DNA from 3 places in the Pelomonas nitida genome. Region 3 is predicted to be linked to each of the others. Evidence: predicted binding sites of a transcription regulator. Region 3 holds the regulator's gene; each other region holds the start of a gene.
What was found. The regulator FliA, encoded in region 3, starts transcription of late flagellar genes. The targets are predictions, from matches to a motif close to CTAAAGTTTNNNNNNNNNNNGCCGNTA.
Positions count from the first base shown of each region.

Region 1: a site for FliA is predicted at 2,668-2,694, ahead of ACG00X_RS09840 (heme utilization protein). Genes of this name have one in related genera too.
Region 2: a site for FliA is predicted at 6,523-6,549, ahead of flgM (flagellar biosynthesis anti-sigma factor FlgM). Genes of this name have one in related genera too.

Region 1 covers NZ_JBIGIA010000006.1:196,146-205,835, forward strand. Annotated here, with positions in the region: gene ACG00X_RS09840 (heme utilization protein) at 1-2,495, opposite strand, end outside; gene ACG00X_RS09845 (GntR family transcriptional regulator) at 2,873-3,532, opposite strand; gene scpA (methylmalonyl-CoA mutase) at 3,614-5,797, shown strand; gene meaB (methylmalonyl Co-A mutase-associated GTPase MeaB) at 5,794-6,762, shown strand; gene ACG00X_RS09860 (VOC family protein) at 6,759-7,148, shown strand; gene ACG00X_RS09865 (acyl-CoA carboxylase subunit beta) at 7,161-8,693, shown strand; gene ACG00X_RS09870 (hypothetical protein) at 8,701-9,393, shown strand; gene ACG00X_RS09875 (hypothetical protein) at 9,402-9,690, shown strand, end outside.
Region 2 covers NZ_JBIGIA010000019.1:7,770-17,459, reverse strand. Annotated here, with positions in the region: gene ACG00X_RS20320 (segregation and condensation protein A) at 15-857, shown strand; gene ACG00X_RS20315 (DUF808 domain-containing protein) at 1,099-2,004, opposite strand; gene ACG00X_RS20310 (MaoC family dehydratase) at 2,113-2,568, opposite strand; gene kefF (glutathione-regulated potassium-efflux system oxidoreductase KefF) at 2,620-3,270, shown strand; gene kefC (glutathione-regulated potassium-efflux system protein KefC) at 3,344-5,191, shown strand; gene ACG00X_RS20295 (DUF1841 family protein) at 5,276-5,707, shown strand; gene ACG00X_RS20290 (hypothetical protein) at 5,736-6,125, opposite strand; gene flgM (flagellar biosynthesis anti-sigma factor FlgM) at 6,130-6,462, opposite strand; gene flgA (flagellar basal body P-ring formation chaperone FlgA) at 6,601-7,299, opposite strand; gene flgB (flagellar basal body rod protein FlgB) at 7,445-7,858, shown strand; gene flgC (flagellar basal body rod protein FlgC) at 7,873-8,289, shown strand; gene ACG00X_RS20265 (flagellar hook assembly protein FlgD) at 8,306-8,953, shown strand; gene flgE (flagellar hook protein FlgE) at 9,016-9,690, shown strand, end outside.
Region 3 covers NZ_JBIGIA010000005.1:18,319-28,008, reverse strand. Annotated here, with positions in the region: gene flhB (flagellar biosynthesis protein FlhB) at 1-625, shown strand, start outside; gene flhA (flagellar biosynthesis protein FlhA) at 753-2,843, shown strand; gene flhF (flagellar biosynthesis GTPase FlhF) at 2,917-4,572, shown strand; gene ACG00X_RS07550 (flagellar biosynthesis protein) at 4,724-5,503, shown strand; gene ACG00X_RS07545 (RNA polymerase sigma factor FliA) at 5,600-6,313, shown strand; gene ACG00X_RS07540 (methyl-accepting chemotaxis protein) at 6,360-7,706, shown strand; gene ACG00X_RS07535 (GGDEF domain-containing protein) at 7,839-9,680, opposite strand.

The DNA.
Region 1 (9,690 bases), on a different contig from region 3:
AAGGCCTGCACGTCGGCACTTTCCATGGCCGCGATCTGGGCCGTCGACAGGGCGGCCACCTGGGCCGTGCCGAGCGCGCGGATCTGTGCGCTGTTGAAAGCGTTGAGGTCGTCGGTCGACAGGGCGGCCACCTGGCCGGTCGTCAGCGAGGCGACCTGGGCCGTGGTCAGCGCGCCGATCTGGTCGGAGTTGAAGGCGTCGAACTGGTCGGTGCCCAGCGCGCGCAGCGCGGCCGTGGACAAGGCCTTGAGGTCGCCCGTCTCGATGGCGACGATCTGGTCGGTCGTCAAGCCCAGCACCTGGCGCGAGCTCAGCGCGCCGATCTGGCCGGAGCTCAGTGCGACGATGCTGTCGGTGGCCAGTGCGCCGATTTGCGCGGAGTTCAGCGCCTGCAGCTGACCCGAGGTCAGCGCCTGCACGTCATCGGACTGCATGGCGGCGAGCTGGTCGGTCGACAGGGCGGCGACTTGTGCGGTGCCCAGGGCGCGGATCTGCGCGCTGTTGAAGGCGTTGAGGTCGTCGGTCGACAGGGCGCCGACTTGAGCGGTGGTCAGCGACGTGACCTGGGTCGTGGTCAGCGCGCCGATCTGGTCGGAGTTGAAGGCGTCGAACTGGTCGGTGCCCAGTGCGCGCAGCGCGGCGGTGGACAAGGCCTTGACGTCGCCCGTCTCGATGGCGGCGATCTGCTCGGTCGTCAGGCCCAGCACCTGGCGCGAACTCAGCGCGCCGATCTGGCCGGAGCTCAGCGCGACGATGCTGTCGGTGGACAGCGCGCCGATCTGCGCGGAGTTCAGCGCCTGCAGCTGGTTGGTGGCCAGGGCCTGCACGTCATCCGTCTGCAGGCCAGCGAGCTGGTCGGTCGACAGCGCGGCCACCTGGGCCGTGCCGAGCGAGCGGATCTGTGCGCTGTTGAAAGCGTTGAGGTCGTCGGTGGACAGGGCGCCGACCTGAGCGGTGGTCAGCGACATGACCTGGGTGGTGGTCAGCGCGCCGATCTGGTCGGAGTTGAAGGCGTCGAACTGGTCGGTGCCCAGTGCGCGCAGCGCGGTGGTGGACAAGGCCTTGACGTCGCCCGTCTCGATGGCGGCGATCTGCTCGGTCGTCAGGCCCAGCACCTGGCGCGAGCTCAGCGCGCCGATCTGGCCGGAGCTCAGCGCGACGATGCTGTCGGTGGACAGCGCGCCGATCTGGGCGGAGTTCAGCGCCTGCAGCTGGCTGGTGGCCAGGGCCTGCACGTCATCCGTCTGCATGCCGGCCAGTTGGTCGGTCGACAGCGCCGCGACCTGGGCGGAGCCGAGGGCGCGGATCTGCGCGCTGTTGAAGGCGTTGAGGTCGTCGGTCGACAGGGCGCCGATCTGACCGGTGGTCAGCGAGGCCACCTGGCTGGTGGACAGCGCGGCCGCTTGCTCGGAGGTCAGTGCGGCGAATTGATCGGTCGACAGCGCGCGCACGGTGGCGGTGGACAGCGTGCGAAGCTGATCCGAGCCGATGGCGGCGATCTGATCGGTGTTCAGTCCCTTGATCTGGACCGAGTTCAGCACCGAGATCTGTGCCGTGCCCATGGCCTGGATCGCGTCACTGCTCAGGATGCCGAGCTGCGCGGAGTTCATCGCGCGCACCTGGTTGGCGGACAGCGCGGCGACGTCGGCGGTGTTCAGGCCGCCGATCTGGTCGGTCGTCAGCGCGCCGATCTGGGCCGTGCCGATGGCGCGAATCTGGTCGGTCGACAGTGCGGCGATGGAGTCGCTGTTGATCTGCAGGACTTGCCGGGTCGACAGGGCGCCGATCTGCTGCGTGCCCAGCGCGGCGACTTGTTCGGACGTCAGGGCGCCCACCTGGCTGGTGCCCAGCGCGCCGATGGCGGCGGTGGACAGCGCCTTGATGGCGTCGGTCGTGATGGCGCTCGCCTGATCCGAGGTGAGGGCGCCGGCCTGGCTGCTGCTCAGCGCGCCGACCTGCTGCGATTGCAAAGCGGCCACGGCTTCGGTGGACAGCGCGCCCACCTGCGAGGACGCCAGCGCCTTGATCTGATCCGACTTGAGTGCCTGGACGTCGTCGCTGACCAGGGTGCCGACGAGGCTGGTCGTCAGGGCGGCCAGTTGCTGGCTGGTGAGGGACTGGATCTGCTCGCTGCCCAGTGCATTCAGGTCGTCGGATTCGAGGTTGTGGACCTGGCTGGTGCTCAGCGAGCCGACCTGCCGCGTCGTCAGGGTGCCGAACTGGTCGGAGCCCAGCGCGTTCAGTTGTTCGGTGTTGAGCGTGCGAATCGCTGCGGTGCTCAAGGCCTGCAGGTCGGATGTCTCGATCGCGGCGATGTTGGTCGTCGTGAAATATGACACTGCCCGCGTGGTGAGCGAGGAGAACTGAAGGCTGGTGAGCGCCTGGAACTGTTCCGTCGAGAAGGCCGCCCAGTCTTCGCTGGTGAGGCGTGCGAGGGTCGCCGTCGAGAGCCCGGCGATTTGTTCGGTGGTCAGGTTCGTGATCAGTGATGCCATCTTCAGCTCCCTCGGCGATGAGCGTTGCGCCCAATGGCGCCAGGTATTTCGGTTGCCCGGTCAGCCTGTGTGCGGTGTCCGAAAGTCCCTGGGCGGGGCGTTCGGTCTGCACAGAGGCGTTCCGGGGCGACGGTGGTCGTGGCTGGTCGCAACTCGGCCATCACAGTTCGGTTTTCGGTAACAGAGTGCTGAACTTGAGCGCTCTGAAAGCCATCAATTCCGAAACTCGTGACATCGTTGCGGCCCTTCTCAGATGTCACGGGTTTGCACCTCAGAAATCCTAGGGCAACACTTGGGATGGACGTTGCCCTAAAAGCGGGTAAAGCAGGCTTCAGTTCACGTTTTTGCCCGCCGTGGCGGGCGATTGGCGAGGGCCGTCAGGCCAGCGGCGTGTCGGGCGCCGTCGCGGCGGCCAGGCCGTTGTGAAAATGTTCACGAAGCAGCCGGGCGCTTGCCGCGCCGTCCCGACGCAGCAAGGCATCGGTCAGCGCGTCGTGCTCTTTGAGCGACTCCTGGATGCGCCCTTGCTTGAACAGCGAATGGTGCCGGTTGAGCTTCATCACGCGGCGCAGGTCGGTCACGATCTGCTGGCGCCAACGGTTGCCTTCGATTTCGAGCAGCCGCAGGTGAAAGCGCTCGTTGGCCGCGAAGAAGGCATCGCGCAGCCCCACCTGCTGCGCAAGCTCCGCGTGCAGGGCGCCGAGTTCCTGCAGCTGCGCGTCGGTGGCGTTTGCGGCCACCTGCGCCGCCGCATCGCTTTCCAGCAGCGCGAGCAACTGGTAGGCCTCGCGCACGTCGCGCTCCGACATCTCGGTGACATAGGCGCCGCGGCGCAGCTTCATCGTGACCAGCCCCTCGGCGGCCAGCACCTTCAGCGCCTCGCGCAGCGGCGTGCGGCTGATGCCGAAGTCCGCGCACAGCTTGAGCTCGTCGATCCAGCTGCCGGGCTCCAGCTCGCGGGCAAAGATGCGCTCGCGCAGCCGCTCGGCCACCTCTTGATAGAGGGCGCGATGCGGGAGCGGGAGCGGGGCCGTCATGGCGCGCAGTTTAGGTCAATCTGAATTCATAATTATGAATAACGACAGGGCTATGATGCCTGCACAGTCAAGGAGAGTTCGATGTCGGACGCCAGCCACGCCGGGAGCGCCCCGGAGTTCAAGACCGCCACGCTGGACCAGTGGACCAAGGCCGCAGCGCGGTCGGCGCCGGGTGGCGATGTCGCCGCGCTGAATTGGGTCACGCCGGAAGGGCTGACCGTCAAGCCGCTCTACACGGCGGCCGACACCGCCGGCCTGCCGCATGCCGACACGCTGCCCGGCTTCGAGCCCTTCGTACGCGGCCCGCAGGCCACCATGTATGCCGCGCGCCCCTGGACGATCCGCCAGTACGCCGGCTTCTCCACCGCCGAGGAAAGCAACGCCTTCTACAGAAAGGCGCTCGCTGCCGGCGGGCAGGGCGTGTCCGTCGCCTTCGACCTGGCCACCCACCGCGGCTACGACAGCGATCATCCGCGCGTGACCGGCGACGTCGGCAAGGCCGGCGTGGCCATCGACTCCGTGGAAGACATGAAGATCCTGTTCGACGGCATCCCGCTGGACAAGGTCTCGGTATCGATGACGATGAATGGCGCCGTGCTGCCGGTGCTGGCGGGCTATGTGGTGGCCGCGGAAGAGCAGGGTGTGGGTCAGGATCAGCTGGCCGGGACCATCCAGAACGACATCCTCAAGGAGTTCATGGTCCGCAACACCTATATCTACCCGCCCGCGCCGAGCATGCGGATCATCGGCGACATCATCGAGTACACGGCGCGCCACTGCCCCAAGTTCAACTCGATCAGCATCTCCGGCTATCACATGCAGGAGGCGGGCGCCAACCAGGCGCTGGAGCTGGCCTTCACGCTGGCCGACGGCAAGGAATATGTGAAGACGGCCATGGCCAAGGGGCTGGCGGTGGACGACTTCGCGCCGCGCCTGTCGTTCTTCTGGGCGATCGGCATGAACTTCTATCTGGAGATCGCCAAGATGCGCGCCGCCCGGCTGCTGTGGTGCCGCATCATGAAGGGCTTCGGCGCCACCTCGCCCAAGAGCCTGATGCTGCGCACGCACTGCCAGACCTCAGGCTGGAGCCTGACCGAGCAGGACCCCTACAACAACGTCGTGCGCACGACCATCGAGGCCATGGCGGCCGTGTTCGGCGGCACGCAGAGCCTGCACACCAACTCGCTGGACGAAGCCATCGCGCTGCCCACCGAGTTCAGCGCCCGCATCGCGCGCAACACGCAGCTCATCATCCAGGAAGAGACCCACATCACCAGCGTCATCGACCCCTGGGCCGGCAGCTACATGATGGAGAAGCTGACCCAGGACATGGCCGACAAGGCCTGGGCGCTGATCGAGGAGGTGGACGCCATGGGTGGCATGACCAAGGCGGTGGACACGGGCTGGGCCAAGCTCAAGATCGAGGCCAGCGCGGCCGAGAAGCAGGCCCGCATCGACTCCGGCGCCGACGTCATCGTGGGCGTCAACAAATACAAGCTCGCCAAGGAAGACCCGATCGAGATCCTGGATGTCGACAACGTCAAGGTGCGCGACGCGCAGATCGAGCGGCTGAAGCGAATCAAGGCCACGCGTGACACGGCGGCCGTGCAGGGCGCGCTGGCCGCGTTGACGCGGGCGGCCGAGAACGGCGAGGGCAATCTGCTGGACCTCAGCATCCAGGCCATGCGCCTGCGCGCGACCGTGGGCGAGGTCAGCGACGCGCTGGAAGCCGTGTTCGGCCGCCACCGCGCCGACACGCACAAGGTCAGCGGCGTCTACGCGGCCGCCTACGACTCGGCCGAGGGCTGGGCCAGGCTGCAGGGCGAGATCGCCGCCTTTGGCGAGGAGCACGGCCGCCGCCCGCGCGTGATGATCGCCAAGCTCGGCCAGGACGGCCACGACCGCGGCGCCAAGGTGGTCGCCACGGCCTTCGCTGACCTCGGCTTCGACGTCGACATCGGCCCGCTGTTCCAGACCCCCGAAGAATGCGCCCGCCAGGCCATCGAGAACGACGTGCACGCCGTGGGCGTCTCGACGCTCGCCGCCGGCCACAAGACGCTGGTGCCGGCCATCATCGACGAGCTCAGGAAGCAGGGCGCCGACGACATCATCGTGTTCGTCGGCGGCGTCGTTCCCGCGCAGGACTACGACTTCCTCTACGCCGCCGGCGTCAAGGGCGTCTACGGGCCGGGCACGCCCATTCCGGTCAGCGCCAAGAGCGTGCTGGAGGCCATCAGGACGCAGCTTTCCGGAGTGGCCGCTTGAGCCTGGCGGAGCGGCTCCGGTCCGGCGAGCGCCGCGCGCTGGCCAAGGCCATCACGCTGATCGAGTCCACGCGGGCCGACCACCGCGAGCAGGCGGACGCGCTGCTGACGGCGCTGATGCCGGCCACCGGCCATGCGCTGCGGCTGGGCATCTCGGGGGTGCCGGGTGTGGGCAAGAGCACGTTCATCGAAGCCTTCGGCCTGCTGCTGCTCTCGCGTGGCCACCGCGTCGCGGTGCTGACCATCGATCCGTCCAGCACCTTGTCGGGCGGCGCCATCCTGGGCGACAAGACGCGCATGGAAAAGCTCTCCATGGACACGCGCGCCTTCATCCGCCCCAGCCCCAGCAGCGGCACGCTGGGCGGCGTGGCCGAGAAGACGCGCGAGGCCATGCTGCTGTGCGAGGCGGCCGGCTACGACATCGTCATCGTCGAGACGGTGGGCGTGGGCCAGAGCGAGACGGCGGTGGCCGGCATGACCGACCTGTATCTGCTGCTGCAGCTGCCCAATGCCGGCGATGATCTGCAAGCCATCAAGAAAGGCGTCATGGAACTGGCCGATCTCGTTGTCATCAACAAGGCAGACCTGGACCCCGGGGCGGCGATGCGTGCCCAGGCCCAGATCACGTCTGCATTGCGGCTGCTGCCGGCTCACGCGGCCAGCGTGCCGCGCGTGCTGCAGGTGAGCGCCCTGCGCGCCGATGGCATCGAGGCGCTGTGGGCCGCGCTGGGCACGCTGCGCAGCGACCGCCAGGCCAGCGGTGCCTGGCAGCACAAGCGCCGCGAGCAGTCGCTGGCGTGGCTGTGGGAACGCATCCAGGCCGGGCTGCGGCAGGCCTTCATGGGCGCGCCCGGCATGGCGCAACAGCTGGCGGCCGCCACGGCCGAGGTGCGCGATGGGCGCACGCCGGCTTCCACGGCAGCCCGCCAGTTGCTGGCGGCCTTCCAGCTGCGGAGCAATTCATGATCACTGGCCTGAACCACATCAACCTGCGCGCCCCGGCCGAGCTGCTGGCCGTGCTGCGCGACTTCTATGCCGAGGTGCTGGGCCTGACGGTCGGCCCGCGTCCGGCTTTCAACAGCGACGGCTACTGGCTGTATGCGGGCGGCCAGGCAGTCGTCCACCTGTCCACGCAGCGTGCCGAAGAAGCGGTTCGCGGGCCGGTGGACCCGGCGCGGCCGACGACCTACGACCACACCGCCTTCACCGGCAGCGACGCGCAGGCCACGGCCGCCCACCTGCGGGCGCGCGGTGTGGCCTTTCGCGAGTCCCGCTCCGACATCACGCGGCAGCACCAGTTCTTCCTGCAAGACCCCGCCGGCAACGGTGTGGAGATCAACTTTCCGTTCTGAAAGCCCATCACCATGCACGACATCCTGCAAGCCCTCGAAGCCAAGCGCGCCCGCGCGCGGCTGGGCGGTGGCGAGAAGCGCATCGCCGCCCAGCACGCCAAGGGCAAGCTGACCGCGCGCGAGCGGCTGGAGCTGCTGTTCGACGAAGGCAGCTTCGAGGAATGGGACATGTTCGTCGAGCACCGCTGCGTGGACTTCGGCATGGCCGACAACAAGATCCCCGGCGACGGTGTCGTCACCGGCTACGGCATGATCAACGGCCGCCTGGCCTTCGCCTTCAGCCAGGACTTCACCGTCTTCGGCGGCGCACTCAGCGAAGCGCACGCCGAGAAGATCTGCAAGGTGATGGACCAGGCCATGAAGGTGGGCGCCCCGGTCATCGGGCTGAACGACTCGGGCGGCGCGCGCATCCAGGAGGGTGTCGCGTCGCTGGGGGGTTATGCCGACGTGTTCCAGAAAAACGTACTGGCCTCCGGCGTCATCCCGCAGATCAGCATGATCATGGGGCCGTGCGCAGGCGGCGCGGTGTATTCGCCGGCCATGACCGACTTCATCTTCATGGTGAAGGACAGCAGCTACATGTTCGTCACCGGCCCCGAGGTCGTGAAGACCGTGACGCACGAGGAAGTGACGGCCGAGGAGCTTGGCGGCGCGGCGACCCACAACTCGCGCAGCGGCGTGGCCGACCTCGCGTTCGAGAACGATGTGGAAGCGCTGCTGATGCTGCGCCGCTTCTTCAACTACCTGCCGCTGTCCAACCGCGAGAAGGCGCCCGTGCGCCCGAGTGGCGACCCGGCCGGCCGGCTGGACCTGTCGCTCGACACGCTGGTGCCCGACAACCCCAACAAGCCGTATGACATCAAGGAGCTGATCCTGAAGGTGGTCGACGACGGCGACTTCTTCGAGCTGCAGCCCGACTACGCCAAGAACATCGTCACCGGCTTCGCCCGCATGGAGGGGCAGACGGTGGGCATCATCGCCAACCAGCCGCTGGTGCTGGCCGGCTGCCTGGACATCAAGAGCAGCATCAAGGCCGCGCGCTTCGTGCGCTTCTGCGATGCCTTCCACATCCCGGTCGTCACCTTCGTCGACGTGCCCGGCTTCATGCCCGGCACTTCTCAAGAGTACGGCGGCATCATCAAGCATGGCGCCAAGTTGCTGTACGCCTACGCCGAGGCCACGGTGCCGAAGATCACCGTCATCACCCGCAAGGCCTACGGCGGTGCCTACGACGTGATGGCCTCCAAGCACCTGCGCGGCGACGTCAACTTCGCCTGGCCCAACGCCGAGATCGCGGTGATGGGCGCCAAGGGCGCGGTGGAGATCATCTTCCGCGAGGACAAGGGCGACCCGGAGAAGCTGGCGGCCCGTGAGGCCGAATACAAGGCCCGCTTCGCCAACCCCTTCGTCGCTGGCAGCCGCGGCTTCATCGACGACGTCATCCAGCCGCACGAAACCCGCAAACGCATCTGCCGCTCGCTGGCGATGTTGAAGGACAAGAAACTGGAGAACCCATGGCGCAAGCACGGGAACATTCCGCTGTGAGGCTGTCTTGATCGCCTACTACCCACGATTTCGCGAAGGTGCCGGCCCGGGACTCGTGCCCAAGCTGGGCGGTTTGCCCTGGGGCTTTCCGCAGCGGCTGTGGCCCGTCTGCGAGGAATGCGGCGGCGCCATGAGCCACCTGGCGCAGCTGCCGCACGAGCCTCGCACGATGCCTGTCGGCGACGGCCAGGTGCTGTTCATCTTCAAGTGCGAGAGCGGTGATGGCTGCAGCTTCTGGGAGCACGACGGTGGCGCGAATGCTGTCGTCACGGTCGATCGTTCGGCTCTGGGTGACAGCCCGACCCCGGCTCCCGAATCCGACGGCGTGCCGGCCCCCGTGCTGCGCGAGATCGGTATCACCGGCTGGGACGAGAAGGACGACGGCGCGCCACCCGAGCTGGAGGCGGCGTTCTACCGCTACGGCACGCACAGCGATCTGCCCAAGGCCATTTCCGCGCCCCACAACTGGGCCGGCGGCTGGCACACCAAGAGCGGCGGCGTGCCGTGCTGGACGGCCAATGGGGCGCAGGCCCAGCCCGACATTCCTCCAGGGCGCCTGCTCCTGCAGATCGACAACTGGCTCGAGCTGGAAGGCGGTGAAACCGCTGAGATCGCGAACTTCTGCAGCGATGGCACGGCCTACGTGTTCGTCGATCGCTCCGTGGTTCCGCCGACGTATTCAATGTTCATCAACCGCTGAGGGCTGACATGCAAAAAGCGTTGATCTTTGGATTGCTGGCGGTGACCACGAATACGTATGCAGCGCAGCATACGGATGCCGCCACCAACTGCACCGTCATCGCGCCCCGCTATCTCGGCAGCAGCGACTACGTGTTCAGCTACCAGGGCGCCTGCCGCGACGGGCTGGCCGAGGGGCAGGGCCGGGCGACCTGGGCGCTGCGCCTGTCGCCGCAGAACCGCCAGGAGCACGCTGGGCGCTTCAGCGCGGGCGTCTTCCTGCCGGAACCGTCTGACGGCATGCGGGCCCGCGTGCTGC
Region 2 (9,690 bases), on a different contig from region 3:
GACCCGAGCTGCCGATGAGCACGGTCGCCACGGACGACAACAGCGAGCTTTCGCCGGATCTGCCCGAAGCGGTGGATGCCGTGGCCGTCGCTCGCCTGTACGGCGAGCCGCTGTTCCAGATGCCGCTGGACCTCTACATCCCGCCGGATGCGCTGGAGGTCTTCCTGGAAGCCTTCCAGGGCCCGCTGGACCTGCTGCTGTACCTGATCCGCAAGCAGAACTTCAACATCCTCGACATCCCGCTGGCCGACGTGACGCGCCAGTACCTGAGCTACGTCGACCAGATCCGCCGGCACAACCTCGAGCTGGCCAGCGAATACCTCTTGATGGCGGCCATGCTCATCGAGATCAAGTCGCGCATGCTGTTGCCGCCCAAGAAGACCGAGGACGGCAAGGAGGCCGAGGACCCGCGCGCCGAGCTCGTGCGGCGGCTGCTGGAGTACGAGCAGATGAAGCTGGCCGCCGCGCGGCTGGACCGCCTGCCCCAGCTGGGCCGCGATTTCCTGCGCGCCCAGGTGCACATCGAGCAGTCGCTGACGCCCGTGTTCCCCGACGTCAACACCGCCGACCTGCGCGACGCCTGGCTGGACATCCTCAAACGCGCCAAGCTCAACCAGCACCACAAGATCAGCCGCGAGCAGCTGTCGGTGCGCGAGCACATGAGCATCGTGCTGCGCCGGCTGCAGGGCCAGCGCTTCGTCGAGTTCGAGAACCTCTTCGACGTGACCCGCGGCCAGGCCGTGCTGGTCGTCACCTTCATCGCGATGCTGGAGCTGGCGCGCGAGCGCCTGCTGGAGATCACGCAGGCGGAGGCGTTCGCGCCGATTTACGTGCGGCTGGCGTACACGCCGGCCTGAGCCTAGAAACGGCAGTTGGGCGCGCCTGAGGGGCTGGCGAGGCGGGCGGCAGGCAAGGCGCGCCGACGCAGCGGGCTCGTGCCCGCCAGGAGAAGCAACGCAGCCAGACGCCCGAAGCGCCAGCCCAGCAGGTGCGCAGCGCTGCTCACCGACATGGTGACCGGCCCGTCAGTACTCAACTCGCTGACTCCACGAAAGTTTCCAGCCATAGCAAGCGGCCAACTGCCGTTTCTAGGCTAAATCACTTCCCGCGCAGCTTCTGCACGGCCATCACGCCGGCCAGCACCAGCGCACCCGCCACCACACCCGCCAGCGCGTTCGCGCCGTTCTCGATGACGGCCGACACAGCCCAGGCCTGGCCCTCCGCCAGATGTGCGATGGCGTGATGCAGCGGCGCAATGCCGTGCACGAGGATGCCGCCGCCGACGAGGAACATCGCCGCCGTGCCCAACACGGTCAGCAGCTTCATCAACTTCGGCGCTGCGGCGAGCAGGAAGCGGCCGAACGACTGCGCCACCGCACCGCCCTTGCGCGACAACCACAAGCCCGCGTCGTCCATCTTCACGATGCCGGCCACGAAACCGTAGACGCCCAGCGTCATCGCGATGGACACCGCCACCAGCACGGCCAGCTGGTTCGTCAGCGAGGTGCCCGCCACCGTGCCCAGCGCGATGACGATGATCTCGGCGGACAGGATGAAGTCGGTGCGGATGGCGCCCTTGACCTTGTCTTGTTCATAGGTGGCCATGTCCACCTGCGGGTCGGCGATGGCCTTGACCAGTTCCTCGCGATGGGCCTCGTCCTCCTCGGCGCTGTGCAGGAACTTGTGGGCCAGCTTCTCGAAGCCCTCGAAGCACAGGTAGGCGCCGCCCACCATCAGCAGCGGCGTGATGGCCCAGGGCGCCAGCGCCGAGATGGCCAGCGCCGCCGGCACCAGGATGGCCTTGTTGATCAGCGAGCCCTTGGCCACGGCCCACACCACCGGCAACTCGCGGTCGGCGTTCACGCCGCTGACCTGCTGCGCATTCAGCGCCAGGTCGTCACCCAGCACGCCGGCGGTCTTCTTGGCGGCGACCTTGGTCATCGTCGCCACGTCGTCCAGGATGGTGGCGATATCGTCGAGAAGAACTAGCAGGCTGGAGGCCATGGCAAGGGGCAAGCGATCGTTGGAACGGCCGCGATACTAGCTGGCTATTCGTACCTTGCTCCCGCCACGTGGTGGCCGCGTTCGGCGGCAGCCCCTCGGACGCGGGGTTCAACGGTAGTGACGTGCCAGGGCCTCGGCCACGCAAACCGGCTTGGCCCGCCCCTCGGCTTCCACCGCCACTTCCACGGTCAACTGCACTGCGCCATCGGCCACGTCGTCCATGGCCAGCAGCCGAAAACCCGCGCGCAGCCGGCTGCCCACCGGCACCGGTGCCGTGAAGCGCACCTTGTTCAGCCCGTAGTTGACGACCATGCGCGTCTCGTTGACCGAGAAGCCGGTCTCGAAGAAGTACGGAATCAGCGACAACGTCAGGAAGCCGTGCGCGATGGGCCCGCCGAACGGCCCGGCCTGCGCGAGCGCGGGGTCGCAGTGAATCCACTGCCGATCCTCGGTGGCGTCGGCAAAGGCGTTGACACGGGGCTGATCGACCGTGATCCAGTCGCTGTGACCCAGCGGCTGGCCGATCAGGGGCCGCAGGTCGGCCAGGGTGTTGAAGAGGCGCATCAGGGGTGACGAGGACAAAGCGGTCGTGCGGGGAAGTTACCCTAGTCGCCCATGCCTGACAGTACCGCCCGCGACATCCTCGTCCTCGCCGCCCATCCCGACCTGGGCCGCTCCCACATCACCCGCACGCTGCTGGACACGCTGCGCGCCTCGCCGGTGGCCGACCGGGTGGTGCTGCGCGACCTCTACCGGCTCTACCCGGACTTCCACATCCACGTCGACGCCGAGCAGCAGGCCCTGCTGGCCGCGCGGCTGGTCGTCATGGTGCATCCCATCTACTGGTACAGCATGCCCGCGCTGCAAAAGCTGTGGCTGGACGAGGTGGCCCACCTCGGCTGGGCCTACGGCCCCGGCGGCACGGCGCTGCACGGCAAGGACTTCTGGCTGGTCAGCTCCACCGGCGGCGGCGCCGAGGCCTATGCGCCGGGCGGCCACAACCACCACCCCATCGGCGACTTCCTGCTGCCCTACCGGCAAACCGCCCACACCTGCGGCATGAACTGGCTGCCCCCGCAGATCCTGCACGCCGCGCATCGGGTGACGCCCGCCGAGGCCCAGGCCCATGCGGACCTGTTCGTCAAGCGCCTGTCGCACTACCCCGCGTGGTGCCACCCCCTCGCCGAGCCCGGCGCGGGTGACGAAGCCCGCGTGGCCCTGGACGAACGGCCAGCGCTGTTCTCCCCACTGGAGGGTGCAGCATGAGCGCCGCACCACGCCGCCCCAGGCAAGTTCCCGCCCGCCTCACGGGCCAGGCCGCAGGCCGCAGGGGGCAGCCATGAATCACGGCAACTGGCTTCAACTGCCCCTGGTGTTCCTGGCCGCGGCGGTGCTCGCCGTGCCGCTGGCGCGCTGGGCCCGGCTGGGCGCCATCCTGGGCTACCTGGTCGCCGGCGTGCTGATCGGGCCGGCCGTGCTGGGCCTGGTGCCCGACTCCGACGCCATTCCCGAGGTGGCCGAACTCGGCGTCGTGCTGATGCTCTTCCTCGTCGGCCTGGAACTGGAGCCCAAGCGGCTGTGGGCCATGCGCCGGCCCATCTTCGGCTGGGGCAGCGTGCAGCTGCTGGGCTGCGCGGCGGTGCTGACGGGCGTCGGCATCGCGCTGGGCTTCCCCTGGCGGCTGTCGGTCGTCGTCAGCCTGGGGCTGGCGATGTCATCTACCGCCGTGGCGCTGGCGGTGCTGGCCGAGCGCAACCTCGGCCGCACGACGGCGGGCGAGAGCATCCTGTCCGTCGCGCTGCTGCAGGACATCGCCGCCATCCCCGTGCTGGCCCTCGTGCCCGTGCTGGCGCTCAGCGGCAGCCATGCTGACGGTGACGGCCGCACCTGGCTGGCCGCCGGCAAGGCCCTCGGGGCCATCGTCGTCATCGTGTTCGGCGGGCGGCTGCTGCTGCGGCCGGCGCTGCGCTGGATCGCCCAGAGCAAGACGCCCGAGATCTTCACCGCCGCCGCCCTGCTGCTGGTGCTCGGTACGGCCGCGCTGATGCAGGCCGTAGGGCTGTCGATGGCGCTGGGCGCCTTCCTGGCCGGCGTGCTGCTGGCCGAGAGCGAGTACCGACGCGAGCTCGAAACCGACCTGGAGCCGTTCAAGGGCCTGCTGCTGGGGCTGTTCTTCATCGCCGTCGGCATGGGGCTGGACCTGCGCTCGGTGGCCCGCCAGCCGGGTCTGGTGCTGGCGGTGCTGGCCGCGCTGCTGGTGTGCAAGATCTTCGTGCTGGCGCTGATGGCCAAGGCGATGAAGATCCCGCTGGTGGAGCGGCCCGCCTTCGTCATCCTGCTGGCCCAGGGCGGCGAGTTCGGCTTCGTCGTGTTCCAGCTCGCCCAGGGCGAGGGCATGATCAGCGCGGCGCAGAACTCGGCGCTGGTGGCGTCCGTCGCGCTGTCGCTGGCGCTCACGCCGCTGCTGCTGACCGGCGGCGACCGGTTGATGTCGCAGAAGCTCGCACGCATCGGCGCGAAGAAGAAGCGCGACGAAGCGCCGCCGCCACCGGCACCCATCATCATTGCCGGCAGCGGCCGCTACGGCCAGGTGGTAGGCCGCCTGCTGCGCGCCAACGGCATCGAAGCCACCGTGCTGGACCAGGATGCCGAGTCCATCGAGGGTCTGCGCAAGTTCGGCTGGACCGTGCACTACGGCGACGCCACGCGGCTGGACCTGCTCAAGAGCGCCGGCGCCGAAACCGCGCGCGTGCTGGTCATCGCCATCGACGACATCGGCCAGAGCCTGGAGATCGCCGAGCTGGCGCGCGAGCACTTTCCGCAGCTCACCGTCGTTGCCCGCGCGCGCAACGTGCAGCACTACTACCAGCTGCACGAGGCCGGCGTGCGCCACATCGAGCGCGAGACCTTCGACTCCGCCCTCATGAGCGCCCGCAGCGTGCTGGAGCTGACCGGCATGGAACCGCACGCCGCGCGCCGCCAGGCCATGCGCTTTCGCCGCCACAACATCGAGGTGCTGAACCGCATGGTGCCGCTGCAGGGCGACGAGAACGCACTCATCGCGGCCGCCAAGCTGGGTCGCCAGCAGTTCGAGCAACTGATGGCCGCCGAGCGCGAGGCCGACGAGACGCGGCGGCGGGCCCAGCGCGTCGGCTGGGACGGCCATGCCGCCGAACCCGACGCCTGAACCAGCCCACGATCCCCGGACCTCCCCTCGCCGGGGATGCCCCCTGGCCGTGGCCGATGCCGCCGCTGCGCGGACAATCCGCCCATGTTCGCCCCCTCCCAGCTCGAAGTCCGGCGCTTTTTCTGCGCCACCTACCGCAAATGGCGTGACGGCGCGCCGCTGATCCCGATGGAGGCCATCGCGGCGGACTGGATCGCCGAACACCCCGAGTACCACGCCGAGCTGGCCGACGAGGCCGGCGCGCTGGAGAAGGTCTACACGGTCGAGGAAGGCCGCACCAACCCCTTCCTGCACCTGTCCATGCACCTGACGATCACGGAGCAGCACGCCATCGACCAGCCCTCCGGCATCCGCCAGGCCGTCGACCTGCTGGCCGCCAAGCGCAACTCGCGCCACGAGGCGCACCACGCCGCGATGGAGGCGCTGGGCGAGATGATCTGGGCGTCGCAGCGCAGCGGCCTGCCGCCCGACGGTCACGCCTACCTCGACGCGGTACGAAAAAAAGCCACCTCGTGAGGTGGCTGGTTCTGGCGGGCGGTGCGGCTCAGGCCGTGTAGCTGCCGCCGCCCAGGCTGCGCCGCTCCGCCTTGCCGCCGGCACCGTACAGGCCGGTCGGCTCGCTGGGGATCAGCACGTCCAGCGCGCGGTCCAGCGACGCGTTGCCGCGGGCCAGGCTTTCGCGCTGCGCGGCCAGCAGGCCGCCGGCGCGCACGAGGCGGCTGCGCAGCGCGGCCGGCACACCGCCACTGCGGGCGGCTTCGCTGAAGCTCTGCACCGCCCGGGCCAGGTGCTGGTGCAGCTCAGCAGCATGCTGCTCGATGGCGCCGGCGTCGCGGCGCGCAAGCGCATCGCCCAGCTGGTTCAGCGTGGCCTCGACGGCCAGCAGGGGCGCTTCCAGCTCGGCGCTGAGAGAAGGAGACGAGACGGTGGTCATGGGATCAGTGCTTGTTGCCGCGGGCGCTCACCAATTCTTGCGCATTCGCGACCAATTTGTCAGCGATGGCATTGGCGTTGACCGTGAACTTGCCCTCGGAGATGGCCTTGGCGATGCGGTCGACCTTGGCGGCGTCGAAGCTGCCGTCGTCGGACCCGGCCGCGCTGGCGGCCATCTTGGCGGCACTGGAGATGGCGACTTGGGCGCTGGGCGCGGGAGTGGCCGCAGCCGAACGCGCGGCGTCGGTCGTGGCCGTGGCGTCCGCCTTGCGGGCGGCCGGCCGCTGCTCGGCCTTCACCGTGCTGGCGGTGCCTTCTGGGCTGTTACCGATCTTCATGAGCTTCTCCAGGGTGCGGGGCGGGCCCCGCTGGGGCATTGCAGGGGGAGTTTCCTCTTCTATCGGCCCCGGGCCCAGAAACTTGAACGGGAATTGGCCGGATTTTCGACCCAGTTCCGCCGATTCGTGGTGCTTTGCTCACAAAGCCACCTCCACCCGCCGCTCACCGACGGCGCGGCCGCTGACGACGCGACCGCTCTCGAAGCGCACGCGAACGTCCTGGCCTTCGATGCCCGCGCCCATGGCCTGGGCCTCCGATGACACCGCAAACCCGTCGCCGACGGCGCTGACCTGCACGGTCTCGCCGGCGGCGAACCATTGGCGCGACTTCAGCGCCGGGGCACGCAGCGCCTCCGCCGCGCCCACGGGGCGCGCCAGCGTGCGGCCAATCAATTGCCCGGCGTCGGTGAACACGGCGCCCGGCTCGGCTGCGATGTCGATATCGGCCATCGCCAATTGTTCTTGAGTGAGGTTCACGCCGGCCGGCAGCGGCCCGCTGGCGACGACGACGCGCCCGAAGACGGCCACCCGCACCGGCAGCGTGACGTTCCAGCGCGCCGTGCCGGCGGTGCAGCGCAGGCCGATGCGGCTGCGCCCCCAGACGGCCACGCCCGGCGGCAGGTAGGGCTGGATCTGCGCGCAGGGCGCCAGGCGCAGCCGGCTGTCGAGCTGGCCGATCTCGACGGCGACCCGCGTGCCGGGCGGCGCGGTGGCGCGCGCGGCGGCCTCGGCGAGCTGGCGCACGCGCTCGATGAGCGCCGGCTCCAGCACCGTCTGGGCGCAGGCCTGCGCGCCCACCAGGGCCAGGCCGATCAGAAATGCGGTTCGACGCAACATGGCTGGCACTTTAGGGAGGGGCTGCCGCGCACGAGGTCGGAATTGACCGGCTTTGACCGCGCTAATCCCGCTCATGTTTTCGGGGGCGGTTCAGACAATTCGTGCAAGAAGCCATTCCGGCCGCGCCCCTCGAAAGAGGCTCCAGATGTTGAACCGACTCACCGACTCGCTGAACTTCCAGACCCAGGCGCTCACGCTGCGGGCGGAGCGCCAGCGCCTGCTCGCCAGCAACATCGCCAACGCCGACACGCCGGGCTACCAGGCCCGCGAGATCAACTTCGCCCAGGCCCTGCGCGAAGCCACCGGCGAAGTGCCCACCGCCGGCAGCATGGCGACGACGCAGCGCGGCCACATCGCGCCGCTGGCCGGTGCGCGCGGCGAGAGCGGCAAGGAATACGCGCTGCAGTCGCAGACCAGCCTGGACAGCAACGGCGTGGACATGGACCGCGAACGCGCCAGCTTTGCGGACAACTCGGTGAAGTACGAGGCCACGCTGCGCTTCATCAACGGCGCCGTGCGCACGACGCTGGACTCGATGAAGTCGCACACCCAGGGCTGACGGAGGGCTGAACCATGTCGATGTTCCAGATCTTCAACGTCTCCGGCAGCGCCGTCAGCGCGCAGAGCCAGCGACTCAACGTGGTGGCCAGCAACCTGGCCAACGCCGACACCGTGGCCGGCCCGGACGGCCAGGCCTACAAGGCGCGCCAGGTGGTGTTCCAGACGGCGCTGATGGGCGCGGGCAACGACAGCGGCAACGCCGGCGTGCGCGTGACCACCATCACCGAAGACCAGACGCCCGGCCGCCGCGTGCACGACCCCAAGCATCCGCAGGCCGATGCCGATGGCTATGTGACCTACTCCAACGTGAACCCGGTGGAAGAGATGGTCAACATGATCTCGGCGTCGCGCTCCTACCAGAACAACATCGAAGTCATGGGCACGGCCAAGAGCCTGCTGCTCAAGACCCTGCAACTGGGTCAATCCTGACCGCTGAAGGCAAGCCATGGACCTCTCCGCACTCAACGGCACCAGCAGCTCCACGTCGGGCAGCACCATGTCGACCAAGAACGCCGCCGACACGCAGGACCGATTCCTGAAGCTGCTCGTCGCGCAGATGAACAACCAGGACCCGCTCAACCCGATGGACAACGCGCAGGTGACGAGCCAGATGGCCCAGATCCAGCAGGTCACGTCGCTGTCGACGCTGGACACCAGCATCAAGAGCCTGGGCACGCAGCTGGGCCAGATGCAGGCGCTGCAGTCGATCTCGCTGGTCGGCCGCGAGGTCAGCGTGCCGAGCGACAAGCTCCAGGTCGTGGAGGGCGTGGCCGAGGGCAGCTACGAGCTCGACGGCGCGGCGCAGGCCGTGAAGCTCGAGGTCCTGAACGGCTCCGGCACCGTCATCGACACGCAGCAGCTCGGCGCCCAGGGCTCGGGCCGCCAGACCTTCAGCTGGAATGCCGGCACCAAGGCCGCGGAAGGCAGCGAGGTCAAGTACCGCATCACCGCCACCAACGGCACCGCCACCGTCGCCTCGACGACCTATGCCTTCGACAAGGTCGACGCCGTCTACAGCGAGGGCGGCAGCCTGAAGCTGAACCTCGCCCGACTGGGCCCGGTGGACTACACGAGCGTCTCCGCCGTCAACTGACCTGGCGACTCTCCCGCCGTCCATCGAACGCTCACCCGCACGACAACCGCAAGGATTCCCCCATGGCATTCCAGCAAGGCCTCTCCGGACTCGCCGCTTCTTCCAAGAACCTCGACGTCATCGGCAACAACATCGCCAACGCGGGCACCTATGGCTCCAAGGCGTCGCGGGCGGAGTTCGCGGACATCTACGCCGCCGCACTGAACGGCGCCGGGCAGAACCAGATCGGCATCGGCACGCAACTGCAGGCGGTGGCCCAGCAGTTCACGCAAGGCAATATCACGACCACCGAGAACCCGATGGACCTGGCCATCAACGGCGGCGGGTTCTTCCAGGTCAGCGACGGCGTGAACCCCACGCTGTACAGCCGCAACGGCCAGTTCAAGATCAGCAAGGACGGCTTCATCGTCAACAACGACGGGCTCAAGCTGATGGGCTACCCGGCCAACGGCGCGGGCGTCATCCAGCCCGGCACGGCCCAGCCGCTGCAACTGCCCACGGGCGGCATCGCTCCCGCCGTGACGACCAAGGTGAGCATGGAGTTCAACCTCGACTCCCGGCTCCCCGTGACCGCCCCGGACAGCGGCACCACCACCGGCATCGACCTGGCCGACAGCACGACGTACAACAACGCGACGTCCATGACGGTGTACGACGCCAAGGGCCAGGACGTCGCCGTCACCTTCTACTTCCAGAAGGCCGCCACCGACGCCGACGGCAACGACACCTGGAACGTC
Region 3 (9,690 bases):
CTATGCCGGCGAGCAGCTCATGGGCGGGCTGGTGCTGCTGGGTGTCGCGCTGGCCGTGTTCGCCGCCATCGATGTGCCGCTGCAGCGCCAGCTGTGGCTGCGGCGCATGCGCATGAGCCGCGAAGAGGTCAAGCAGGAAATGAAGGAGATGGAGGGCAACCTCGAGGTCAAGGCCAGGATTCGCGCCAAGATGCGCGAGATGGCCAAGCGCCGCATGCTGGCCGCCGTGCCGCAGGCCGACCTCGTCGTCATGAACCCGACCCACTACGCGGTGGCGCTGAAGTACGAGGAAGGCAAGATGGCCGCGCCCAAGGTGGTGGCCAAGGGTGCCGACCTGCTGGCCATGAAGATCCGCGACCTGGCCAAGGACAGCAAGGTGCCGGTGCTGCAGCAGCCGGTGCTGGCGCGGGCGCTGTATGCGCATGCCAAGGTGGACCACGAGATCCCCGCTGCGCTGTTCAGCGCCGTGGCTCAGGTGCTGGCCTATGTGTACCAGCTGCGCGCCGCGCTGGCCTCGCGCCATGTGGCCCGCCCCGACATGCCGCGGCCGCATGTGCCGCCGGAGCTGGACCCGCACAACAAGCCGGGCTGGCAGCCCGAGCCCGACGAAGATTTTGCGGAATAGCCTGGGCGAAAGATCGGGCCAGGTGAGCTGAGAACAGGCGGGGATTCCCCCCGCTAATTCGCCTCAAGTTTGGCGGCCGGCCGCGAAGAATGCGGCAGACCCCGGCCTCGCCTTGCCCGATCTCCGCATGAACGCCCTCACCAGCAAACTCCAAGCCCTGCTCGGCCCACGCGCCGGCGTCATTGCCGCGCTGGGGGCGCCGACCGCCGTGCTGCTGGTGCTGTCGATGATGGTGCTGCCGCTGCCGCCGTTCGCGCTGGACCTGCTGTTCACCTTCAACATCGCGATGGCGGTGATGGTGACGATGGTGGCGGCCAACATGATCCGGCCGCTGGACTTCGCGGCCTTCCCGACCGTGCTGCTGCTGACCACCTTGATGCGCCTGTCGCTGAACGTGGCCTCCACACGCGTCGTGCTGCTGGAAGGGCACACCGGCACCGGCGCGGCCGGCAAGGTCATCGAGGCCTTTGGTCACTTCCTGATCGGCGGCAACTTCGCCGTCGGTCTGATCGTGTTCGCCATCCTGGTGGTCATCAACTTCATCGTGGTCACCAAGGGCGCGGAGCGCATCGCGGAAGTTGGTGCGCGCTTCACGCTGGACGCGATGCCCGGCAAGCAGATGGCCGTGGACGCCGACCTGAACGCCGGCCTCATCAACGAAGCCGAGGCCAAGCGCCGCCGCGCCGAGCTGGGCGACGAGGCAGACTTCTTCGGCTCCATGGACGGTGCCAGCAAGTTCGTGCGCGGCGACGCCGTGGCGGGCATGCTGATCCTGGTCATCAACATCGTCGGCGGCTTCATCATCGGCGTGGCGCAGCACGGCCTGTCGGCCGCGCAGGCCGCCAACAGCTACATCCTGCTGGCCGTGGGCGACGCGCTGGTGGCGCAGATCCCGGCGCTGCTGATCTCGGTGGCGGCAGCGATGGTGGTGTCGCGCGTGGGCACGGACAAGGACATCGGCAGCCAGATCGGCAAGCAGGTGTTCGGCTCGGCCAAGAGCATTGCCATCACCGCCGGCGTCATCGGGGCGCTGGGGCTGATCCCGGGCATGCCGCACGTCGTCTTCCTGCTGATCGCGGCCGGCCTGGGCTACCTGGCCTGGTGGCTGCGCACCAAGGAGCAGGCGGCGGCGGTGGCTGAGGCCATCAGGCCCGCCGCGCCGGCCGCCGAAGGGTCGGGCGAAGCGACCTGGGAAGACCTGGTGCCGGTGGACACGCTGGGCCTGGAAGTGGGCTACCGGCTCATCACGCTGGTCGACAAGAGCCGCGAGGGCGACCTGCTGAGCCGCATCAAGGGCGTGCGCCGCAAGTTCGCGCAGGAGGTGGGCTTCCTGCCGCCGCCGGTACACATCCGCGACAACCTGGAGCTGCGGCCCAGCCAATACCGCATCTCGCTGCGTGGCGCCGTCGTCGGCGAGGCCGAGGCCTACCCGGGCATGTGGCTGGCCATCAACCCCGGCCACGCGACGCAGAAGCTGCTCGGCACGCAAACCACCGACCCCGCCTTCGGCCTGCCGGCGGTGTGGATCGAGGAACGGCAAAAGGAGATGGCCCAAATGAGCGGGTTTACGGTCGTTGATTGCTCGACCGTCGTGGCCACCCACCTTTCACACTTGATGCAAGTGCACGCGGCCAAGTTGTTGGGCCGCGTGGAGACCCAGGCCCTGGTGGAACACCTGACCAAGCAGGCGCCTCAACTCATCGAAGACGTGATTCCCAAAATGGTCAGCATCGCCACCCTGCAACGCGTCCTCCAACTGCTGCTGGAAGAGGGCGTGCATGTGCGCGACATGCGCTCCATCGTGGAGTGCCTGGCCGAGAACGCCGCCGCCGTGACCGACCCGCAGGAGCTGTCGCGCCGCATCCGCACCCACATCGCGCCGGCCATCGTGCAGCAGATCTACGGCAGCGTGAAGGAGCTGGACGTCATCGCGCTGGAGCCCGAGCTGGAGCGCCTCGTCACCCAGGCCCTGAATTCGCCCCATGGCGCCGCGCTGGACCCCGGCGTGGCCGACACGCTGGCCCGCAGTGCCGCCGAGACGGCGCAGAAGCAGGAAGACCGCGGCGTGCCGGCCGCGCTGCTGGTGCCCGACCTGATCCGCGCGCCCATGGCACGGCTGCTCAAGCGCGCCGCGCCGCGCCTGAAGGTGCTGGGCCACAGCGAGATCCCCGAGACCCACACCATCCGCATCGGCTCCATCATCGGAGGTGCGGCATGACCCCCACGCGCATTAACGCGAGCCGCCCTCAGCGGGCGCTGGCCTCGTTCGAGGCGGCTCGGCAGGAGGCCCCATGAACGTCCGCAAATTCACCGCCCGCACCTCGCGTGAGGCCCTCGCGCTCGTCAAGCAGGCCTTTGGTCCCGACGCCGTGGTGCTGTCCAACAAGAACGTGCCCGAAGGCGTGGAAGTGCTGGCCATGGCGCCGGAAGGCATGGGCCAGATCGAGCAGATGGCCGCCAGCGCGCCGCGCACCGTGGCCCGCGCGCCGGTGCAGGCGCCCGCGCAGCCGCAGGGCCGCGCCCCGTTCGCCGAGCGCGTGCGCCGCGAGCCGAGCTTCGGCGCGCCGGAAGTGCAGGGCGACGTGGAGCAGCTGGCGATGAGCACGCTGAGCTTCCAGGACTATGTGCGCGAGCGCGTGCTGCGCCGCCGCCAGGCCGAGATGACGGGCCAGCCCGACCCGGTTGCCGCTCGCGCGGCCCCGCCACAACCGCAGCAGCCTCGCGAGCCGTCGGCCGTGTCGCTGGATGCCGCACGCGCCCAGCGCGAGCGCCGCGCGGCCGAGGCCATCGCCGCGATGGCGCCCCGCCGCGCCGCCGCGCCTGCGGCCGCCCAGGCGCCCGCCCGGACGATGCCGCCGGTGCTGCGCGACGAAATCCGCATCCCCACGGCCGCTGCGCCGGCGCGCCAGGTGCCGCACCTGGGCGACATCGGCACCACCGAGCCACAGCCGCTGCCGGGTCAGCCCACGCAGGTGCAGCGCAGCCAGATGGACATGGCGGCCGAGCTGCGTCAGATGCGCGGCCTCATCGAGGAGCGCTTCTCGTCGCTGGCCTTCATGGAAAAGCTGCAGCGCCAGCCCGTGCAGGCCCGCCTGACGCAGAAGCTGCTGGAGCTGGGCTTCTCGCCCGCACTGGTGCGCAAGCTGGCCGAGAGCTGCCCGTCCGACTTCAAGGCCGGTTCGCCCACCGACCCGGCCGACGAGACCGCCTGGGCGGCCCATGTGCTGTCGCGCAACCTGCAGACCGACGAAGGCGCCCCGGCCATCGAGGACCGCGGCGGCGTGTTCGCGCTGATCGGCTCCACCGGCGTCGGCAAGACCACCACCACTGCCAAGCTCGCCGCCCACTTCGCCACCAAGTACGGCGCCGGCCAGCTGGGCCTGATCACGCTGGACGCCTACCGCATCGGCGCCCATGAGCAACTGCGCGCCTACGGCCGCATCCTCGGCGTGCCGGTCCACACCGCGCACGACCGCGCGTCGCTGGACGACCTGCTGGACCTGCTGTCCAGCAAGAAGCTCGTGCTGATCGACACCGCCGGCATGGCGCAGCGCGACAGCCGCACGCAGGAGCTGCTGGAGATGCTGGCTCACCCCCGCATCAAGAAGCTGCTCGTCATCAATGCCGCCCAGCAGGGCGAGACCATCGAGGACGTCGTCAACGCGTGGAAGGGCGCGGCCTGCGAGGGCGTGGTGCTCAGCAAGATCGACGAAGCCGTCAAGCTCGCGCCGGCCCTGGACACGCTGATCCGCCACCGGCTCAAGGTGCTGGGCGTGGCCAACGGTCAGCGCGTGCCGGAAGACTGGCATCGCCTGTCCGGTACGGCACTGGTGCATCGCGCGCTGAAGAGCCCCGCCGCGGGCGCCTGGCGCATGGACAACACCGACATCAACCTGATTTTCGCCGGCGCTCCGCTGGCCGATGCGGGCCTGAGGGCGATCCACTGATGTCGACGACAACACGCAATTCGTTGAGCGGGCCGAGCGCCGGGTCGCTCCCAAGCCGGCCCGCCTTGGCGATGTGCTTGCGGCTCGATGCCGCAAGCATCGCCGTCCCCTCGGGGGACCGGTCAAGGTACTCCTTGGACGAGGGGCAAACATGATGCAAGACCAAGCCCACGGCCTGCGCCGCCTGTTCGCGGCATCCAAGACGCGCTTCGTGCCTGTCGTCAGCAACCCGCGCGTGATGGGTGCCGGCGTGCTGCTCGAAGGCCTGTGCGCGGCGTTTGCCGAACTCAACCTGCAGACGCTGGTCGTCGACGCGGGCGAGCTGTCGCCAGCGCCGTCGGAGCTGGCGCATGTGGACCTGTCCAACTGCATCGAGCGCCTGTCGCCGCGCGTGTCCTACCTGGCGGCACGCGGCCTGCCGCTGCGCCACATCAACGCCAACGGCTCGGCCGCCGCCTTCCTGGATGCGCTGGCCGCCGCCGCGCCCGAGGCCGACGTCATCCTGCTGCACGCGCCTGCCGCCGAGCTGGCGCGCGTCGTCGCGCAGCGCGAGGTGCGCCCGCTGCTGCTGGCCGATGCCGAGCCGGCCAGCGTCACCGAGGCCTACGCCGGCATGAAATGGCTCACACAGCGCGCGGGCCTGATGGTCTACAGTCTGTTGATGGCCTGCCACCCACAGTTGCGCGTGGCCACCCGCATCGCGCAACAGCTCCACTCCTGCGCCGACGGCTTCCTCGGCGCGGTGTTGCGCGACTGGGCCTGCCTGGACCCGCGCAACTCGCAGCACATGCCGCTCAGCCCGGAGCTGCGCCACCTTGCCCGCGAGCTGTTGCTCGCCGCGCCGCCCGGCGCCGCGCTAGATGCCGCGTCCGACGTGACACCGTTGCGCCCGGCACGTGCCGTGGCCCGCCCGTTTGTTGCAGCGCACTGACTCCCGCCGGAGATGACAGATGCCCCCACGTACTCTGCGTTCATTGCCCCCCGAGGGGGCGCTTCAGCCCCTTCGGGCGGCCGTGCGGAGCTGACCATGTACACGCCCAAAGGCAGACTCGACAACAACACGCTGATCAAGCAATACAGCCCGTTGGTCCGACGCCTGGCGCACCAGATGATCGCCAAGCTGCCGGCCAATGTGGAGGTGGACGACCTCATCCAGGTCGGCCTCATCGGTCTGACCGACGCGCTGTCACGCTTCGATGCCGAGCAGGGCGTTCAGTTCGAGACCTTCGCGACGCAGCGCATCCGCGGCGCCATGCTCGACGAACTGCGGGGCGGCGACTGGATGAGCCGCGGCACGCGGCGCCAGCAGCGCGAGATCGAGGCAGCCGTCCACAAGGTCGAGCAGCGTCTGGGCCGTGCGCCCAACGAGGCCGAGATCGCCGCCGAGATGGGCCTGGCGCTGGCCGACTACCAAGACCTGCTCTCCAAGGTGCGGGGCACTCAGCTCGTGTATCTGGAGGACATGTCCGGCGACGACGGCGACGATGACTATCTCGACCGCCACGTGGCCGACGAGAGCAGCAACCCCGTGGCGATGCTGCAGGACCACCGCATGCGCGAGGCACTGGTGGCCGCCATCAAGAACCTGCCCGAGCGTGAGCAGTTCGTGATGAGCATGTACTACGAGCACGACATGAATCTCAAGGAGATCGCGGCCGTGCTCAAGGTCACGGAGTCCCGGGTCTGTCAGCTACACAGCCAGTCGATCGCAAGGTTGCGCGTTAAGCTCCGCGACTGGTGAGGCCCTCGCGTGCGGTCCCGCCGTAGAAGAACGAGGGACAAGCGCGATGGTGAAATGGTTCAAGGCCACAGGTTCGCCCCCATCGGACGCCCGCGAGGTGCCGACGCGTCACGACGATGACGCGGCGCTGAACGTGGTGAAGCGGCTGTCGCGCTCGCTGTCCACCGTGGGCCGCGATGCCGCCGAGGTGCGTGGCGTGCTCGAGGACACGCAGCGTGTCGTGCAGGCGCAGGGCCAGGCCATGCAGGCGCTGGCCCAGCAGCTGGGCGACATCGGCCAGGCGCAGGCGGCTATCGCGGCGGCCACGGTCGAGAGTTCTGCGGCCGTGCAGAGGGCGCGCGGCGCACTGGGCGTCGTCGGCAACGAGGTGGTGGGCATTGCGTCCACGCTGGGCAAGGTCTCCGAGGCGGCCGCCGACATCACGAGGATTTCCCTGCAGACGCGCCTCGTGGCGTTCAACGCCGCCGTCGAGGCCAAGCACGCCGGTGACGCCGGCCGTGGCTTCGCTGTCGTGGCCGAGGCGGTGAAGGACCTCGCGGGCCAGGTGGAGGCCTCGTCCAAGGCCATCATCAGCGCCGTGACCAGCCTGCAGGAGCGCATCGACCGTTTCAGCGTCGAGCTCATCGAGGTGCCCGGCAAGCCCAGCCAGATCCACGCGGCGTTTCATGAAGTCGAGGACGATGTGCAGCGCATCTCGTCGTCGGCCGCCGAGAGTGGCCGGCAGATGGGGCTGCTCAACGAGCGCGCCCAGCTGCTGGAGCGCGAGGTGCTGCAGGCCACTCATGGGCTGAAGGCGGCGTTCGATGGCAGCGACCGCTTCCTGCGCATGTCCGAGGAACTCGTCGAGCAGATCGCCGAGAGCGGCGTCGAGGTCGACGACATGCCCTTCATCCGCGCGGCCCAGGCGGCTGCGGCCGAGATCGGCGAGTTGCTGGCCGCCGCGCTGCGTGACGGCCAGATCAGCGAGGCGGACCTGTTCGACGAGAACTATCGCCCCATCGAGGGCACGCTGCCCGCGCAGCACCTGACGCGCTTTTGCGCGCTGACCGACCGGCTGTTTCCGGCGGTGCAGGAGAAGATGCTGGGCTTCAGCGACAAGATCGTGTTCGCCATCGCGGCCGATCGCAACGGCTACATCGCCACGCACAACCGCAAGTACTGCCAGCCGCAGCGCCCGGGCGACACGGTCTGGAACACGGCCAACAGCCGCTACCGCCGTATCTTCAATGACCGCACCGGCCTGGCGTCGGCGCGCAACCAGCGCCCCTTCCTGCTGCAGACCTACCGCCGCGACATGGGCGGCGGCCGTTTCGTGCTGCTGAAGGAGGCCGCCGCGCCCATCGTCGTGAATGGCCGCCATTGGGGTGGCCTGCGCCTTGCCTTCAACTTCTAAGCGCGCCCGCTGGTCTGGCGCTTCGGCCCGCCGGTGGCGTTGCTCCTTCTAGCGGGCGCGAGCCCGCGTCGTCGTCGCGCCTTGCCAGCGGCCCGCCTCGCCAGCCCTTCGGGCACGCTTACCGCCCGCCTGTCACTCGGCGATGCACGCCCGGTTCTTGCCGGTGTGCTTGGCCTCATAGAGGGCCACGTCAGCGCGGTCCAGCGCGGCTTCCAGCGTCTCGCCGGGGCGGTACAGCGTGACGCCGGCGGAGAAGGTCACGAAGACATCCTTGCCCTCGTGATTGAACAGCGCAGACGACAGCGACCGCTGCAGCCGCACCAGCACCTGCTGGGCTTCGTCCAGCGGCGTGTCGGGCAGCATCAGCACGAACTCCTCGCCGCCGTAGCGCGCGACCATGTCGCCGGGCCGCAGCGAGGCCTGCGCCCGTTCGGCCAGTGACTTCAGCGCGATGTCGCCGGCGTGGTGGCCGAGGCTGTCGTTGAGCTTCTTGAAGTTGTCGATGTCCAGCAGCGCCAGTGCGACCCGTGTCGATTCGCGCTCGGCCCTGGCCTGTTCGATGCCGAACGCCTGAATCAGCCCGCGGCGGTTGGCCACTTGCGTGAGCTGGTCGGTGTGGACCTCGTTGGACAGTCGGCGCAGCTCGCCCTCCAGCTCGTCGACACGCTGGGTCAGCGCGGTCGCGCGGTCATGCTCCAGCGTCAGCCGCGCCTGCGTCTGGGCCACCAGCCCCTGCACGCTGCGGCTCTCCTCGACCATCTCGCGCACGGTGCCGGTCAGGCTCTCGAGGGAGTCCGCCTGTTCGATGGCGTCGGCGTAGCGGCCCACGCTGTTCTGGAAGCGGTCGGTGTGCTGGCCCAGCTCGCCCAGTTCGGCGAGCATGCGCTGGATGAGCGTCTTCAGCGAGTCGCGGGCCTTGGAGCGCTCGTCGCGCAGCGCACGCTGGCGCTCGCGCGTGCCGGCCAGCAGCTCCGACACCGTGCGCACGCCGCGGCCCGACAGGCCTTGGGCGAGTGTGTTGTTCATCGCCTCCGCCTGGCCGCGTGCCCAGGAATCGTCTTCGGCCAGGTCCACGAGGCTGCTGCTGAGCTCGCGGCACAGGCCGCCGAGTTCGTCGAACAGGTGGCGGCGGTGGTCCAGCAGGTGGCGGGCGCGCAGGCACAGCGCGGCCATCTGTGTGGCGCGCTCGGGGCTGGCGCCGCCGGCCTTCAGCTCGGCCTGTGCGGCCTCCAGTTCGCGCATCAGCGCGTCGGCCGGCGTGGCCTCGGTCTGCGGCGAGCGAAGTGCGTGGCGCACGGTGCCGCCGAGTTCGGCGCTGATGGCATGCCAGGGCGCGAGGTCCACCGATGGCGGCAGGCTGTCGCGTGGCGCGTCGCCGAGGCCCAGGCTGGCGCTGTCGTGGAAGTCCGGGGGCGCGAAGTCGCTGTCGGCGAAAAGCTGGCTGGGCGTGCCACCGTCGTCGTCGGTCTCGACCTCGCTGCCGTCGCCGTCCTTGTCCCAGCTGGCGATCAGCTGCTGCAGCCGCTTGACGAGCTTGCCGTTGTCGGCGCGGCCGAGCTCCAGTGCGCGTTGGAGGCCTTCCTTCTTGCGTGCCAGTGTCCAGTGCTGGCCGCCGCGCTCCAGGCCGCGCACGAGGCGCTCGATGGCCTGGGCCAGGGCGTCGGCCTGCGCTGCAGGGCCGGCCGTTTCCAGCAGCTTGTCGACCTGCCGCTGCAATTCATCCAGCCGTTGCTCGCGCAGCGCGGCTTGCAGTTCCTGCCGCGTGGCGCCCGATGGCAGCGCGAGGCTGATGAGCCGCGACAGCAGTTGCTGCAGGCGCTCCGGCACCGCGCCGCTGCCGGCCGCAGGCGCTTCGCCGCCGGCCTCGATGGCGTAGGCGCGGGCGTAGTTCTCGGGTGTGGGTTCGAGCCGGGCCTGGGCCAGGCGCTGAAGCGCCGCCTTGGCGAGCTGGGCCGGCGGGAGGGTGGATCGCATCGGCGGAAAA